DNA from 3 places in the Brachybacterium sp. NPDC056505 genome. Region 3 is predicted to be linked to each of the others. Evidence: riboswitches for the same ligand, from Rfam matches in the RefSeq annotation. Region 3 holds a riboswitch; each other region holds the start of a gene.

Region 1 (5,372 bases), on a different contig from region 3:
CACGGGCATCGTCGAGTATCCTCCGGGCCAGGGCGAGCACCTGTTCGTCCTGCTCCTCGGTGGTCAGCGGCGATGCGGGCTGCGCGGAGGCAGGCTGTGAGGTGTCGGGCTGCGGGGGCTCGGGCTGCTCGGCGTCGGAAGTCATGCGCACCAGGGTAGAGGCCCACCCGACGCGACCACCACACGGATCGTCATCCGCGGCCGAGGGCCCGCTGGGCGGGAGGCGAGCGGCGCGGGGGAGATCGCAGGCATCCGCCCGCGCGATCTCCGAGGTCTTCGGTGCAGGGGATGTTCGCGGACCTCTGCCCGCCGCGGACGGGCCCCGGGGCCGCGTCGACGTCGAAGAGGGTCCTTGGCCGTCCCGTCGGAGCCAGCCCCTCAGCCGCCGATCACCGTCCGCAGCAGCCAGGGCGCCGCGAGCAGGAGCACGGCGACGGCGAGCCCCACGAGGTCGCGCTTCGTGAACGGGCTGGGCAGCGCCCAGGTCCTGTGCTGCGCGGTCGCGAAACCACGGGCATCCATCGCGAGCGCCTGCTGCTCGGTGCCCCGCACCGCGCCGACCAGGAGGGCGAGGGTGCACGAGGCGAGCAGCCGCACGAGCGCCGCCGTCGACTGCAGCGGATGGCGAAGGTCGCGCCGCGCCCCGAGGCCGCGCAGGCGGCGGCTGGTCATGATCCGCTCCCAGACGTCGGCCGTAAGCCCGGCCCGCACGAGTCCCGCGACGCTCGCCGCGACCGGCCGACCGGGCAGACGCAGCCTCCCGCCGAGGGCGTCTCCCAGCCGGGTCGGGTCGAGGGAGGCGAAGATCAGCACGCCGGGAGCCACGAAGTAACCGATCCGCAGGGCCTCCTTGAGCCCCAGCAGCCAGGTGGTCCCGGACAGCACGGGCAGGGGAGAGGCGAGCACCGTGGACCAGCAGAGGCCGACCGCCGCGAGCACGATCGGGACCAGACGCAGCGCCGTGCTCCGGACCCCGCGCACGGCGAGCGGTGCGAGGACCACCACCAGCAGGCACGCGAGGAGCCCCAGCTGCCAGCGGTCGATCGCGAAGGAGCCGACGGCAGCCGCCGCGGCGATCACGATCGTGGTCAGCGGATTGAGCGCGTCAGCAGGCGCAGGACGGGGACGACGTGGCGGGCGAAGGGTGGTGTCGTATGCCGGTGCCGATACTGAATCGAGCGCGGCGCCGGGCACAGCCGACTCCGGGGCGGCGGGGAGCGCGTCGTCGTCGCCCGTGCTCACGTGCTCCGCGAGGTCCAGGCGCACGTCCCCGCGGGCGACGAGACCCGGGTCGTGCGTCGCGGCCAGCACCGCGCAGCCTCGTCCGGTCGCCTCCTCGAGCAGGGCGAGCAGCTGGGCGCGACGCTCCTGATCGAGGCCGACGGTCGGCTCGTCCAGCACGAGCAGGGCGGGTTCCTGGGCGAGGGCGGCGATGATCGCGAGGCGGCGCTGCTCACCTCCGGAGAGCTCGAACGGCTGAGCGTCCGAGAGGTGTGCGAGGTCGGCGCGACCCAGCAGGCTCTCGGCGAGGTCGGGGTCGCGCGCCCACGGCGAGGCGGTGACCTCCTCGCGCACGGACCGCGAGACGAAGGAGTGCTCGGGCTCCTGCGGGACGTAGGCGATCTTCGAGGGTTCAGGGCCCTCGAGGTGTCCGCCGAGCGGATCGGCGAGGCCCAGGATCGTGCGCAGCAGCGTGGTCTTGCCGCTGCCGCTCGGCCCGGTGAGCACGGCGAGAGCTCCGGAGGGGACGTCCAGGTCGAGGGCGTCGAGCAGAGGAGAACCCATGGCCTCCTTCCCCCGGGCCTCGTCCCGTCGTCGCCGCCGCGCCACTGCGACCTGCGAGAGCGACAGCACCGCCTGGCCGGGTGCGTCGGATCCGCGCGCCGGGACGGGGGTGGCAGCCGGATCAGGCGTCACCGCCGGATCAGGCGCACCCGCCGGACCGGTCGCACCCGCCGGATCGGCCGCGTCGAGCACGTCCTCAGGGGAGCCGTCGGCCAGGACGTGCGCCTGCGCTCCGAGCACGATGACGCGGTCCACGTGCGGGGTCCAGCCGTCGGCGTCGTGGTCGGCGACCACCAGGGTGCGATCACCGACCGCGTCCAGGATCGCGGCGCGGACCTCGCGGGCCGTCGGCCGATCGAGCATGCTCAGCGGCTCGTCCAGCAGCAGCGCACCGGGATCCAGGGCAAGGGAGCCGGCGAGGGCGAGCCTCTGCTGCTGCCCTCCGCTGAGATCCCACGGCGAGGCCGCGGCGTCCACTCCGGCGTGCGCGACGTGCAGGGCGGAGGTCACCCGGTGCTGGATCTCCTCGCGGTCCAGCGCTGCGTTCTCGGGACCGAAGGCTGCGTCTCGGCCGGCGCTGCCACCGATCAGGGCGTGCAGCGGCTGCTGCAGGAGCAGGCCGCGCTCGCCCGGACGGGTGGGGCCGGGGGCCTCGCCCGAGAGGTCGCCCGTGCTGGTGTCCAGCAGGCCCGTGAGGGCACGGAGCACCGTCGACTTGCCCCCGCCGCTGGGACCCGTGAGCAGCACGCGCTGACCGGCGGGGATGTTCAGGGTGAGGTCGTCGACCGTCGGCCGGGAGCGGGTCGACGGTGTCCAGGTGACGGCGTCGAGGCCGAGCGCCACGGCGGCGCCGGATACGGGACCGGTTCCGGCGGGGGACGCGTCGCCGCGCGCCCCGTCGGCCCCGGAGCCCGTCCCGATCACCGTCGCCCCCGCGCTCATGCGCGCGACCGCCGTCCCCACTGGCGCCCGGCCGGGAAGGCGCTCAGGGCGCCGGTCGCGCCGAGGGCGCGCACGATCAGCCATCCCAGCACCCCGCACAGCAGCGCCGCGGAGACGATGAAGAAGCCCAGCAGCGCCCAGGCCGAGGCCCAGGACCACTCGGGGTAGTAGGAGAAGCGCTCGTAGACCCATTCGAGGATCCCCGAGAGCACGCCGCCGGCGATCGCCACGGGCAGGGTGAAGCGGCGGTAGGCGGTGACGAGGAACGCGATCTCGACGCCTCCGCCCTGCAGCAGGCCGCTGACCACGGTGCCGATGCCCCACTGTCCGCCGAGGGCCATCTCGAGGACGGCGGCGATGACCTCGGCCAGCACGGCCGCGCCGGGACGGCGCACGATGAGCATGGCCACCAGCGCGGGCAGGAACCACACGCCCGCGAGCAGGCCCACCGACGGCGGCAGGACGGTTTGCAGAGGTGTGAACAGCGTGTACACCTGCCCCCAGGCGAGGAACACGAAGGCGAAGACGACGCCGATCGCGACCGTCAGCACGAGGTCCACGGTGCGATAGGCCAGCAGCGGCCGACGTGCGAGGGCTTGGCCCGTCGATGCCGAGGACGCGCGGGCCTGCGTGGTCTTCTCGGCGCGCCCGGAGGGGGCGGCGGGGGTGGAGCTGGTCGACATCTGGTTCTCCTTCCGATGCGGAAGGGGCCGCGAGGCCCGTCGGCCCCGGATGCAGGCACCCGGCGCGGCGGACATCGCAGAAGAATCCCGACTCCCTACGCCGGTCTGAACCGGATCAGGTTCGAGGGTCTGCGCTCGGTGCGCACTCTCAGCACCTCTGCGGTGCTCCCCTGTCTGTGGATGTCAGCGTCGATGATATCGCGCGGCGCCGTCGGAGCGCCCTCGGTGTGTGCGCCAGATCGCCCGGGCCGCGCCGGGCCGCGCCGCGCCGGGTGGGGCTGGGGCGGCGTCGGGGCCGGCGCCGGGAGACCGCAGCGGACCTGTATGAGGCGGCGGGGCCCGACGGCCGAGTCGCATCCGGCTCCCGAACGAGCACGAGAAGTACGAAACGGTTGCCAAGAGCGCTCATGGCAACCGTTTCGTACTTCTCACGGGACGACGGGCCGCCGACGGGCCGCCGAAGGGCCGCCGAAGGGCCGCCGACGGGCCGCCCCGCGGATCAGCGGCGCGCGCGGATGGCCTGGTCGATCGCCTCGGCCGCGGCGCGGGGATCGTCGGGCGAGAGCAGGAAGCTCGTGCCCTCCCGGCCGATGATCTCCACGAGCGTGCCGGGACGGGAGACCATCAGGCGGTACGCGGACTGCTGCTCGCCGGTGGTGAAGACCTTGCGCCCGGGCAGGGCCTCGAGGGTCCCGCGGTCCGGCGCGAGCACGCGCCCGCGGCGCCAGCCGAGCCCGCCCACCGTCACGCCGAGCGTTTCGCCCGGGATGCGGCGCAGCTGCACGGCGCGGAAGTCGGCGACGGGCCAGGCGGGGCGCGGCAGGAACCCGCCGAGGCCTACGGTCAGCCCGTCGCCGTCGACCACGAACCGGGTGGCGAGCCGCATCCACGACCAGAAGGCGTACACGAGCACGGCCAGGGCGAGCACCAGGCCCAGCACGACCGTCTCGCCGCGCGCCCAAGCGATCGCGTACCCGGCGATGCCGACACCGATCGCGGCGCTCATGCCGATGCGGGTCCAGCCCACCGCGCCGGGAGTCGTCCGCCCCACGTGGAAGGGCGCCTCCGGCCTGCTCACGGTGTCCTCACCAGATGCTCACGCGGTCTTCGGGCGCGCGGTACATCGCGTCGTCCTCGCGCACGTCGAAGGCCGCGTGGAAGGCGTCGAGGTTGCTCGCGATCGCGTTGCAGCGGAACTCGGCGGGGGAGTGCGGGTCGATCGCCAGCATGCGCGCCGCATCCTGCGCGCGGGACTTCGCGCGCCACACCGTGGCCCAGGACCAGAAGACGCGCTGCAGGCCGCTCAGGTCGTCCATCCGCGGCGGGTTCCCGCCGGAGCGCGCGAGGTAGGCCTTGATCGCGATGGTGAGGCCGCCCAGGTCGCCGATGTTCTCGCCGATCGTGAGGCTTCCGTTGACATGGGGCAGCTCGTCGCCGCCGATGACCTCGCCGTCCTCACCGTCTGCGCCATCCGCGCCGACCGCGTCGTCCCCGCCAGTCGCCTTCACCTCCGCCTGCTCGCGCAGCACGCGCGGGGTGAGGGCGTCGAACTGGTCGATGAGCGCGCGGGTGCGCTGCTCGAATGCCTCGCGGTCCTCGTCGGTCCACCACGAGCGCAGGTTGCCCTCGCCGTCGTACTTCGAGCCCTGGTCGTCGAAGCCGTGCCCGATCTCGTGGCCGATCACGGCGCCGATGCCGCCGAAGTTCACGGCGTCCTCGGCCTCGGCGTCGAAGAACGGCGGCTCGAGGATCGCGGCGGGGAAGACGATCTCGTTCGCGCCCGGGTTGTAGTAGGCGTTGACCGTCTGCGGGGTCATGTGCCACTCGTCGTGGTCAACGGGCCCGGCGAGCTTCGCGAAGTCGTGGGCGGCGTCGTGCGCGCGGGCGGCGCGGACCGAGGCGACGAGGTCGTGGGGGTCGAGCACGAGGCCGTCGTAGGTGCGCCACACGTCGGGATAGGCG
Region 2 (5,372 bases), on a different contig from region 3:
CTCCTGAAGCAGGCGCGCGGTCTCGACGCTCGCTGTCGAGAAGGTGGTGTACCCGCCGAGGAAGCCCGCCCCCAGCACGACCTGCAGCTCGGGGCTCAGCAGCTGGGCGCCGAGCATCCCGGTGACGAGGCCCAGCAGCAGCGATCCGGTGACGTTGATGAGTACGGTCCCCCAGGGCATGGCGCCGGAGACGCGGGAGCGCACGAGCCCGTCCGCGACGAAGCGGGCGACCGCTCCCACGCCGCCGGCGAGGCTGAGCAGGACGAAGACCGCGGGACTCATCGGGCGGCCTCCTCGGTGCGCCGCGGAGTGCGGCGGGAGGCGGCGAGGATGCCGGCGACGGCGAAGAGCACGCCGAGCACGATGCTGACCAGCCCGAAGGCCGCGCCGACGAGGACTCGTCCGTCGGCCATGAGCTGATCGACGGCGAGGGCGAGCGAGCTGTACGAGGTGAAGCCACCCATCACTCCCGTGCCGACGCACAGCCGCAGCGCGCGGCGCACGCCCTGGTCGGGTCCGCTCCGGGCGAGGGCCTCGAGCAGGATCCCGAGGAGGAAGGCACCCACGAGGTTGATCGCGAACAGGGCGACGGGCACTCCGCCGAGCTCGGGGACGGCGAGCGTCAGGGCCTCGCGGGCGGCCGTGCCGAGCGTCCCGCCGATCAGCACCAGGGCGATCGAGACCGGCCGCAGATGCAGGGGTCGGACGCGCGCTGGGAGGAGGACGTCGGGTGCTGTGGTGTCGCCCGGCGCAGTGGTGTCGCTCGGCGCTGTCGTGCCGCCCGGGGGGTCGGGGCTCTCGGCGTCGGGGTCGAGCGGGATCTCGGGATGCGGGTCCTCGGGTCGGGTCACGGATCACTCCTGTTCAGAGTCGGGCGGGCGCGCGCGACCGCCGGATCCCGGCGCGCGAGGGCCGCGCTCCGGGAGCGAACAGGGACCGTTGTCGATCTTCGAGGTTGGGTACGGCGGGCCCCACCGCCGTGCCGGCGCGCCCGAGGGCGGCCGACGCGCACCATTGAACGCCGCCCGGGCCGAACGGGGCAAGTCGTTGCCGGTCGCGTGCGGCTCTCCGCCCCGAGCGGACGTCAGTCCCGCCCCGTCCCCCAGGCCTCTTTGAGCCGCGTGACGTGGTCCCCGAGGATCTCCGCCATGTCCACCGAGGGGTCGATGAGCCATTGCAGCTGCAGGCCGTCCATGAGGGCGACCGTCTCCCGGGCGATGCGCTCCACGGGGGCGTCCTCGCGCACGTCGCCCTTCTCCTGGTCCAGGCGCAGGCAGCGCATGAGCGACTCCATGACCGCCTCGAAGTGATCGAGCATCCACTCGTGCGCGGGGTGGTCGGGGGTGGTGGCCTCGCCCGTGACCGTCGCGTAGAGGAGCACGATCTGGCGGCGCTGCATGTTCAGCCCGGCCACGTGCACGAGATGGTCGAAGGCGGACCACGGCGTGGATCCCTCGGGCGGCATGGGGTCGCTGTCCACGGCGTCGCGATGGGCGAGCACGGCCCCCAGCAGCGCCTTCTTCGAGGGGAAGTGATGGGCGAGGCCCGACGGCGAGATCCCGGCGCCCTCGGCGACCTGCGCCATGGAGGTCGCTCCGAAGCCCTGACGGGCGATGAGGTCGACGGCGGTCTGCAGCGCCTGTTCGCGGACCACCGCGGAGTCCTGCCCGCGGGGCCGTCCCGGGCGCCGACGGACCGGACGCTTCTCGGCGGCCGGCCCCTTGGCGGTGCTGCGCTCGCGCGGCTCGCGCGCGGCGACGGTCCCCTCGGCGGCGCTCGCGGTCGCGGCGGCGCGCGTGGTCTGGTCGGTGTTCATGGGCTCCCCTTCGGCACAGGTCTCCGTCGACCTGGGACGAGAGCGGGCCGGTGCGATCGTGCCGCACCGGCCCGTCATCAATGTGTCGCCCCTACTATTTCACGCCGCGGATGAACATCGTGAGCACAGCGCCGATGACGCCCGAGATCGCGGCGGCCACGAAGAGCACCGTGAAGTCGGTGCCCCCGCCGATGCGCGCGAGGAGCATCCCGCCCAGGGCCGGGGCGATCGACTGCGGCAGGGCGTTGGCCATGTTGAAGACGCCCAGGTCCTTGCCCGCCGTCCTGCGGTCGGGGAGCACCTCGAACACGAGTGCGAGGTCGACGGCGAGGTAGGTCCCGTAGGCGAGGCCCACGATGGCCTCGCACAGGAAGAACCCCCCGACCGAGTCGACGTGGGCGAGCATGTAGGTGCCCAGTCCGAAGACCAGGATCGACCCCGCAACGAGCACCTTGCGACGCCCGATCCGGTCGGAGATCCACCCGGCGGCCAGCCCGGCGACCATGGACAGCACCGTGTAGATCGTGACGCCGGTGGCGACCGCGGTGGCGGCCGCCGCGTCCTCGAGCCCCAGGTGGTTCGTCATGAACAGCACGCGGAAGCTGATGAACAGGTAGGAGGCCAGGATGATCATGAACCGGCCCCACCAGGCCAGTCCGAAGTCCGGGAACTTCAGGGGGTTGGTCCAGAACGAGGTGACCAGCTCGCGCACGTTGAACGGGTAGCGGTTCTGCTTGAGCACCGGATCCGGGATCATCAGCGCGTAGACGGTCACCAGCACGAAGCCGAGCACGGCGGGGATCATGAACAACCCCACCATGGTCCCACCGAAGAACGAGGCCAGCCAGGTCGCGGCCATGATGGCGGAGTTCTGGGCGATGCCCACGATGCCGGAGACCTTGCCGTACTGCTCGTCCGGCAGCTGATCGGCGAGCGAGGCCGTGTATGCCGCGTACGCCATGTTCGCGCAGGCCTGCGCGATGAACCAGCCGCAGGCCAGCACCACGACGTTCGGCGCGATCGCCATGATGAGGATCGCCGCGCACATCGCGAAGGCCCCGCCGATGATCCACGGTCGGCGCCGCCCCAGCCCCGATCGCGTGCGATCCGAGAGGCGCCCGCCGAGGGCGTTGAAGACGAGCGCTGCGATCGCGCCCGGAGCGAGGGCGGCGGCCGCGATCGAGGCCTGCTCCGCCGGGAGGTCCGAGAGCGTGCGGGCCTTCATCTGGACCGACACCGTCGCGGGCCCCATCAGGGCGACGAACAGGCCGAACTGCCCCAGGAAGATGCCGATGACATACCAGATCGGCTTCTTCCGGTCCGGCTTGATGCCCATCGCGGGCACGCGCAGTCGCGGGCCCAGGATGTTGGGGCTGCCCGTCGGGTCGACGGTCGGATCGACCTCGAGATCGGGTGCGGCAGTGGACACGGGAGACTCCTTCGTCATGACCGTCGGGCGATGCTCGCGACGGTGTGCGGGCGGTCCGTGCGACCGTTCCGAAAGTATTAGTTGCCATGAACTATTTTGTCGAGCCGCGTCCTTCCGCACGGACGTCCTGGACGCCCGACCGACTCTCTGAGCTGGGCACCCCGAGCAGCGCCGTGCCGCACATCACAGGCGCGCACCACAGGATTCCGTGGCGCCACGGGCGCGCGGAGCGTCGTGTTGGCCGTGGAGCGGGCGGCGCGCCCCGGCGTCCTCTCCAGCGCGCTAGGCTCATCGGCACGTGACACGGGGTGCCGCCGATGGCGGCTGAGAGCAGACCCGTCGAACCTGATCCAGTCAGCGCTGGCGTAGGGAATGTCCGAAGCCGCGGCCGGGTGCCGACGATCCTCCAGGATCCTCGCCGATCACACGCCGCAGCCGCTCCGGCCCCTCGCCCCGACGAGAGGAGCCCGATGGCCCCCGCAACCCCCTCAGACGGCGCCTCCAAGGTCGCTGCCGACCTCTCCGCAGGCCTCCCGATGCCCGTCGATCCTGCAGGGCTCGCCGCCCGCTGCGGCGACCTTCTGGGCGCGGTGCGCGAGCGCGGTCCGCTGGTCCACGCGATCACGAACTCCGTGGTCACGAACGTGACGGCGAACGTGGTGCTCGCTATCGGCGCCGCCCCGGCGATGGTCGACATCGTGGGCGAGGCCGGCGACTTCGCCGCGGTCGCCGACGGTCTTCTCATCAACCTGGGCACCCCCGCGCCCGAACAGCGCGAGGCCATGCACGAGGCGGTCGCCGGAGCTCGTCGCTCCGGGACGCCGTGGGTCCTGGACCCTGTCGCGATCGGATCGCTGCGCGTGCGCACGCCGCTTGCTGCCGAGCTGGTGGCCCAGAGGCCCACGGCCGTGCGCGGCAACGCCTCGGAGATCCTCGCCCTCGCCGGCGAGGGCAGCGGCGGCCGGGGCGTCGACTCCTCCGACCCGATCGACGCGGCCGTCGCGGCGGCGACCCGCCTCGCGCGCACGCAGGACACCGTGGTCGCGGTCTCCGGCGAGCGCGACCTCATCACCGACGGGAGCACCCTCGTGGAGGTGGCCGGCGGCAGTGCGATGCTGACCCGCATGACCGGCGGGGGCTGCGCCCTCGGCGCCGTGATCGCGGCCTTCCTGGGCGTGCGCAGCGAGGGAGCACCTGCGCTCGAGGCCGTCGTCGCCGCGCATGCCGCCTACTCCGCGGCGGCCGAGCGCGCCGCCTCCGGGGCCGACGGGCCGGGCACCTTCGCGCCCCGGCTCCTCGACGCCCTCGCCGCCATCGGCCCGGACGAGCTCCGCGCGCCCGGGCGCCTGCACGTCAGCCTCACGGATCAGGTCGGCGGCGGGGCCGCATGAGGCCCTCGAGCGAGGACCTCGGCCTGTACCTCGTCACCGATGCCGCGCTGTGCGGTGCGCGCGGCATCGTGCGCACGGTCGAACTCGCCGTCGAAGGCGGTGCGCGCGTGGTGCAGCTGCGGGAGAAGCACGCGGACCTCGCCGCGCACGTGCGCCTGCTGGAGCGTCTCGCGCGGGTGATCGACGCCCGCGCGCTGCTGCTGGTGAACGACCGTGTGGATGCCGCCGTCGCGGCGCGCGAGCAGGGGGTACGCGTGGACGGCGTGCACCTGGGGCAGGGCGACGAGGACGTGCGCCGTGCACGAGAACTGCTCGGGCCCGACGCCGTCATCGGGCTCAGCGCGAACACGTCGGCGCATCTGGACGCCGTGGCCGCGCTGCCGGAGGGCACCGTCGACCACGTGGGCATCGGCGCGATCCGCGCGACCGCCACCAAGGCGGATCATCCGCCGGCCCTCGGCGTCGAGGGGTTCGCGCTGCTCGCGGCCGCGTCCCCGGTGCCGAGCGTCGCGATCGGCGGGATCACCACGGCCGACGTCCCGGCCCTGCGGCGCGCGGGCGCCTCGGGGTGCGCGGTGGTCTCGGCGGTCTGCGCGGCCGACGATCCTCTGCGCGCGTCTCGCGTGCTCAGCGCGGCCTGGACCGAGGCGGCGCCGGACCGGTGAGCCCGGGTCCGCAGGGCGGGCCGGCGCCGGGGTCAGCGCGCCGGGATCCCCTCGCCCTCCCACAGCGCGAA
Region 3 (5,372 bases):
GGTGATCTCCAGGGCGTGCTCGCCGATCTCGTCGAGGGCGTCGAGCAGGGCGGTGCGGAAGGCGCCGGGCCGCGGCGCGCGGCGCGCGGCTCGCTCCCCCGCGACGTCGAGCCACACGGTCGCGGCGTGAGCGGCGCGGGCGGCGGCGGTGGTGAGGTCCGAGGGCCCGACGGGCGAGTCGTCAGGCCCGCTCCTCTCGACCGCGACGAGGCACGCGGCGGTGAGCGCCCCGAGCAGACAGCCGGTGCCGGTGACGCGCGTGAGCAACGCATGCCCGCGTCGGACCTCGATCCCCGGTGTGCGATCCCCATCGGCCATGACTGCACCCGCACCGACGATCCAGTCGACGGGCCCCGAGACGGCCACGGCTCCGCCGGTGAGAGCGACGATCTCGCGGGCGGCACCGTGGGCGCTCTCGGCTCCGTCGCTCGCGTCGGCGCCGCGTCCGCCGGTCCCGCCGCGCAGCGCGAGGATCTCCGAGGCGTTCCCGCGCACCACGTCCGGCCGCAGGCCCACGAGCTCGCGGGCGAGGGGCGTGCGCACGGGCGCGCGCCCGATCGCGGTCGGATCGAGCACCCAGGGGTGACCGGCCGCGATGCTCGCGGCCACGGTCGCGGGGATGCCCGACATCGCATCGGTGCTGAGGGTCCCGAGGTTCACGAGCAGCGCGTCGGCCGCCCCTGTGACCACGGGCGCCTCGGCCTCGGTCTCGGTCATCATCGGGCGGGCGCCCGCGGCGAGCAGACCGTCGGCCACGATGCCCATCGACACCGTCGCGGTGAGGCAGTGGACGAGCGGCGGATGCCGGCGCACCTCGGCGAGCACCGGGGCGACCTCGCGCAGGTCCGGGTCGTCACCGAGCGCGGCGTCATCGTCGACGTCGTGGTCTTCGCGAGGGTGCGGATCAGTTCTCATCGCCCGCTCCCCCGGCTGCCGCGGTCGGCGACCGCGTCGAGGTCCCCGTCGATCTCCGCCGCCGACAGCCGGGGCCCGAGCGCCGCACCGACGATGAGGAGGACGCCGCCGAGCACGAGCAGTCCGAGCACCGCGGCGTGCACCCCGAGCAGCGCCGAGAGCCCGGGCAGGTAGAACGGGTAGAGCGCGGGCAGGATCAGCGAGAGGCTGTAGCCCATCCCGTACCCGGTAGAGCGCACCGACGTCGGGAAGCGCTCGGAGAGGTAGGCGGAGACCGGTCCGTACGCGGCGACGGTGACGACCTGCAGCGCGGCGGCGAGCACGGCGGCACCGGCCAGCGTGCTCGAGCCGACCGCCATCCACCACAGCACCGGGCCCAGCACGGTCGCCGCGATCCCCCACAGGACGAACAGTCGGCGCCTGCCGGTGCTGGTGGAGAGATGCCCGGCGAGCGCCATCGCGAGCGCCTGCGCGCACGAGGCGATGCCCATCGCGACCGAGACGCTGGTCGCCGACAGACCCGTATCCTGGCCGAGCTGGGCAGTGAGCATGATGACGGTCGTGTTCGTGAGCAGCCACAGGCCCGTCATCAGGGTGAACACCTGCCAGAAGGCGCGCGCCCAGCGTCCGCGGAGCATGGCCGCGATGCCCGAGGCTGCGGGCCCCTCGTCCGCCAGGGATTCGTCGGCCAGGAGCGGGCCGTCGTCCGTCGAGGGATCCTGGCCCTCCCGCTCCTCGATCACTCGTCGCGTCGTCGGCGCATCGACCACGCGCCGCCGGTAGTAGGCGAGCATGCCGAGCGAGGCGAGCGCCCCGAGCACGAACAGTGCGCGCCAGCCCCACGCGGCATAGGCGTCGGGCCCCAGGACCAGCAGCAGCGCAGCGGTCGCGAAGGCGATCGCGGCCTGCGCCCAGGGCGCCATCGAGAGGATGAGCCCGCTCATGAGGCCGCGCCGGCGCGGGGCCGACCATTCCATGGCCAGGGGGATCGCGGCCGAGTACTCGCCGGCCACGAAGATCCCGCCGAGGAACCGCAGGGCGAGGATCAGGCCGATCGTTCCCACGCCCAGCAGCTCGTGGGTGGGCATGGCGGCGATCAGGAGGGCGCAGGCGGCGGTGCCGGTGATCGCGACCTTCGTGGTGCGGGTGCGCCCCAGGCGGTCCGAGATCCTGCCGAAGACCATGCCGCCGACGGGCCGGCCGAGCATCATCGCGATCACCACGATCGCTCCGGTGGTGGCGGCGATCCCCGGGCCCGCGACGACGGCGAGCGCCGGGGTCAGCGCGGTCAGCGGCAGGAACACGTGGACGTTGTCGATGAAGTTGCCGACCACCCCGGCGCGCAGGGCGGCGCGGCCCTCGGGCGGCAGCTGCGGCATCGGCGTCGGCCCGGCCGACGGCGTGTGGACCGCGGCGGCGGTCGTGGGCGGGCTCTCGGGCAGACGTGACCGCATGGCGGACATCCCTTCGTCAGTGCGAACTGCATCAGGTTCCACGGGTGTGATCTCAGCGCGCGCGGCGCACCCCGTGTCCGGCGCGCCAGTATTCCAGAGCCGTCGGCGGCGACGCGGCGCCGTCCGCGGCGACTACCCTTGCCACGTGAGCACTTCGAACCGTGGAACTGCCGACCGCATCGTCTGGGTCGACTGCGAGATGACCGGACTGGACAAGGAGAAGGACGCGCTCGTCGAGATCGCCGTCCTGGTCACCGATGGTGACCTGAACATCCTCGGGGAGGGCGTGGACGTCGTCGTCAAACCCCCGGCCGAGGCGCTGGAGCAGATGGGCGATTTCGTGCGCACCATGCACACGAACTCAGGGCTGCTGGAGGAGCTGGACGCGGGCATCACCCTCGAGGCCGCGCAGGAGCAGTGCCTGGCCTACGTGCGCGAGCACTGCCCGGAGGCCGGCAAGGCGCCGCTCGCGGGCAACTCCGTGGGCACCGACCGCGTGTTCCTCGACAAGGACGTGCCGGAGTTCGCCGCCTGGCTCTCCTACCGCACGATCGACGTCTCGAGCCTCAAGGAGCTCGCCAAGCGCTGGTTCCCCCGCGTCTTCTACAACACGCCCGCCAAGCACGGCGGCCACCGCGCCCTCGCCGACATCCGCGAGTCCATCCAGGAGCTCAAGTACTACCGCGAGGTGCTGTTCGTGGCCGATCCCGGGCCGACGACCTCGCAGGCCCAGGCCGCCGCGCGCACCTTCGAGCTCGCCGTCGACGGCGAGAGCGCCGACGGGTCCGACGACGCGGCCGCCGGCGCCGCGGGATCCTCCGCGCCATCGGTGCCGTGGCTGCAGCGCGCCACCCACCGCACCTGGCTGGACTCCGAGGGCGAGGAGCTGCTCGTCTTCGGCGCCGAGTCGCTGCGGGAGGACGGCGGCTTCGGCTGGCTCGACGAGAACGGGGAGCTCGACGGCGACAAGCCGGCAGAGCTCTGGGTGACCTGCCGCATGACCCACTGCTTCGCGCTCGCCACGATGCTGGGAAGCCCCGAGTACGGGCGCTTCGTCGACCATGGCATCGAGTCCCTGCGCACCGTCTTCAAGGACGAGGAGCACGGCGGCTGGTACTCCAAGATCTCCGGCGAGACGGTCATCGACGACGCCAAGGAGGCCTACGCGCACGCCTTCGTGGTGCTCGCCGCCGCCTCCGCGACCGCCGCCGGCCGTCCGCACGCCGCCGAGCTGCTCGAGGAGGCCCTGGGCGTCCTCGACGCGAAGTTCTACGACGAGGAGGCGGGGATGAGCGTGGATACCTTCGACCGTGCCTTCGCCGTCTGCGAGGACTACCGCGGCATCAACGCGAACATGCACACCACCGAGGCGCTGCTCGCCGCGTCCGACGTCACCGGCGACCGCCGCTGGCTGGACCGCGCCGTGGGCATCATGACCCGCGCGATCGACGAGTTCGCGCGCGAGCAGGACTGGCTGCTGCCCGAGCACTTCGACACCTCGTGGAACCCGATCCTGGACTTCAACGAGGACAAGCCCGCCGATCCCTTCCGCCCCTACGGCGCGACCGTCGGCCACTGGCTCGAGTGGTCCCGCCTGGTCCTGCACGGCCGCGCCGCACTGCTCGCGAAGGACGGCGACGCCCCCGAGTGGATGCTCGAGGCCGCGAACGCCCTCATGGCACGGGCCGACGACGCCTTCGGCATGGACGGGGAGCCCGGCTTCCCGTACACCGTGGACTGGGACGGCACCCCCGTGGTGCACGAGCGCATGCACTGGGTCGCCGCCGAGGCCACGGCTGCCTCCGCCGTGATGTTCCAGGTGACGGGCGAGGCGAAGTGGGCCGACCGCTACCAGGCCTGGTGGGAGTACGTCAGCGAGTTCCTGCTGGATCCCGAGCGGGGCAGCTGGCACCACGAGCTGGACCGGCGCAACCAGCCCCAGGCGCGCACCTGGGAGGGCAAGCCGGACATCTACCACGCCTACCAGGCCACGCTCATCCCGCGACTGCCCGTCACCCCGACCATGGCCGCCGCCGTCCGCGACGGCCTGGTCGACGAGATCGGCTGAGTCAGCCGGGCGGTGCCGCCCTCACGTGCGGCGCCGCCCTCAGTTCCGGTCGAGGGCGGCGTCGAGGCGCTCGATCTTCCCGTCGAGCTCGCCCTCATGGCCGGGGCGGATGTCGGCCTTGAGCACGAGGGAGACGCGCGAGCCAAAGCGGCCGGCCTCGGCCGTCGCGCGCCGCACCACGTCCATCACCTCGTCCCAGTCGCCCTCGATCTCGGTGAACATCGAGCTGGTGCGGTGCGGGAGCCCGGACTCCCGCACCACGCGGACGGCGGCGGCGACGGCGTCGTGGACGCTCGCGGCGTCGGATCCCTCGGCGAGGTCGCGGGTGAGGCCGGGATCGGAGGGCTCACCGGTGGGCTGAACGGAGAAGGCGATGATCATGCCCCCACTGTTCTCCCCCATCGGCCCGCGGGCAAGCGGATCATGCGCCCAGGAGCATGCGGCGACCCTGTCATGACGAGGCTGGATCCGGCTCCTGCTTTTCCGGCCCCGGAGTCCTCCAGGCCCGACACCCCAGTCTGCCGTGCCGACGAAGTGCAAGGCGTCTCACAGCGAGAACCCCCGTTCGAGGGTGCGGAGCAGGGCCGACGCCCGGTATGCTTGCTTCTCGTTGCGGTCCTCGGAGCGCACATGGTGGTCGTAGCTCAGTAGGTAGAGCTCCTGGTTGTGGTCCAGGCGGTCGCGGGTTCAAATCCCGTCGATCACCCCAAGAAACGCCCTGGTGACAGGGCGTTTTTTCTGTCTGAGCCGATGTCTGGACACCCACGCGGACGACGGCGGCACCAGCGCACCGATCCACCTGCCACCTCTCGCCCCGCACCCATGCGACGCTCCCGGCCGTCCACCGACGCCCCTGACGTCCACCACTACCCGCAATTCATTCGATCGCCGGCGCATCGAAAACGTGATCGGTATTCAAGAAGGTGCCCGCGGAG

Evidence for each region. A riboswitch is a leader RNA that binds a small molecule or an ion and turns the genes downstream of it on or off. The one in region 3 is predicted to bind thiamine pyrophosphate.
Region 1: it holds a riboswitch for thiamine pyrophosphate, as region 3 does, so the genes downstream of both, ACFQ53_RS12285 (ECF transporter S component) here and ACFQ53_RS04120 (MFS transporter) in region 3, are expected to answer to the same signal.
Region 2: it holds a riboswitch for thiamine pyrophosphate, as region 3 does, so the genes downstream of both, thiM (hydroxyethylthiazole kinase) here and ACFQ53_RS04120 (MFS transporter) in region 3, are expected to answer to the same signal.

Annotation. Positions count from the first base shown of each region.
Region 1 is NZ_JBHTSV010000024.1:43,721-49,092, reverse strand. Features, by position in the region: gene ACFQ53_RS12295 (ankyrin repeat domain-containing protein) at 1-145, opposite strand, end outside; gene ACFQ53_RS12290 (ATP-binding cassette domain-containing protein) at 379-2,727, opposite strand; gene ACFQ53_RS12285 (ECF transporter S component) at 2,724-3,410, opposite strand; TPP riboswitch at 3,486-3,592, opposite strand; gene ACFQ53_RS12280 (hypothetical protein) at 3,910-4,488, opposite strand; gene ACFQ53_RS12275 (M13 family metallopeptidase) at 4,496-5,372, opposite strand, start outside.
Region 2 is NZ_JBHTSV010000039.1:13,690-19,061, reverse strand. Features, by position in the region: gene crcB (fluoride efflux transporter CrcB) at 1-282, opposite strand, end outside; gene ACFQ53_RS15185 (fluoride efflux transporter FluC) at 279-851, opposite strand; gene ACFQ53_RS15180 (TetR/AcrR family transcriptional regulator) at 1,085-1,816, opposite strand; gene ACFQ53_RS15175 (MFS transporter) at 1,911-3,245, opposite strand; TPP riboswitch at 3,540-3,635, shown strand; gene thiM (hydroxyethylthiazole kinase) at 3,782-4,636, shown strand; gene thiE (thiamine phosphate synthase) at 4,633-5,301, shown strand; gene thiD (bifunctional hydroxymethylpyrimidine kinase/phosphomethylpyrimidine kinase) at 5,334-5,372, opposite strand, start outside.
Region 3 is NZ_JBHTSV010000004.1:19,258-24,629, forward strand. Features, by position in the region: gene ACFQ53_RS04115 (hydroxyethylthiazole kinase) at 1-915, opposite strand, end outside; gene ACFQ53_RS04120 (MFS transporter) at 912-2,369, opposite strand; TPP riboswitch at 2,361-2,453, opposite strand; gene orn (oligoribonuclease) at 2,515-4,437, shown strand; gene ACFQ53_RS04130 (MTH1187 family thiamine-binding protein) at 4,477-4,818, opposite strand; tRNA gene ACFQ53_RS04135 (tRNA-His) at 5,071-5,146, shown strand.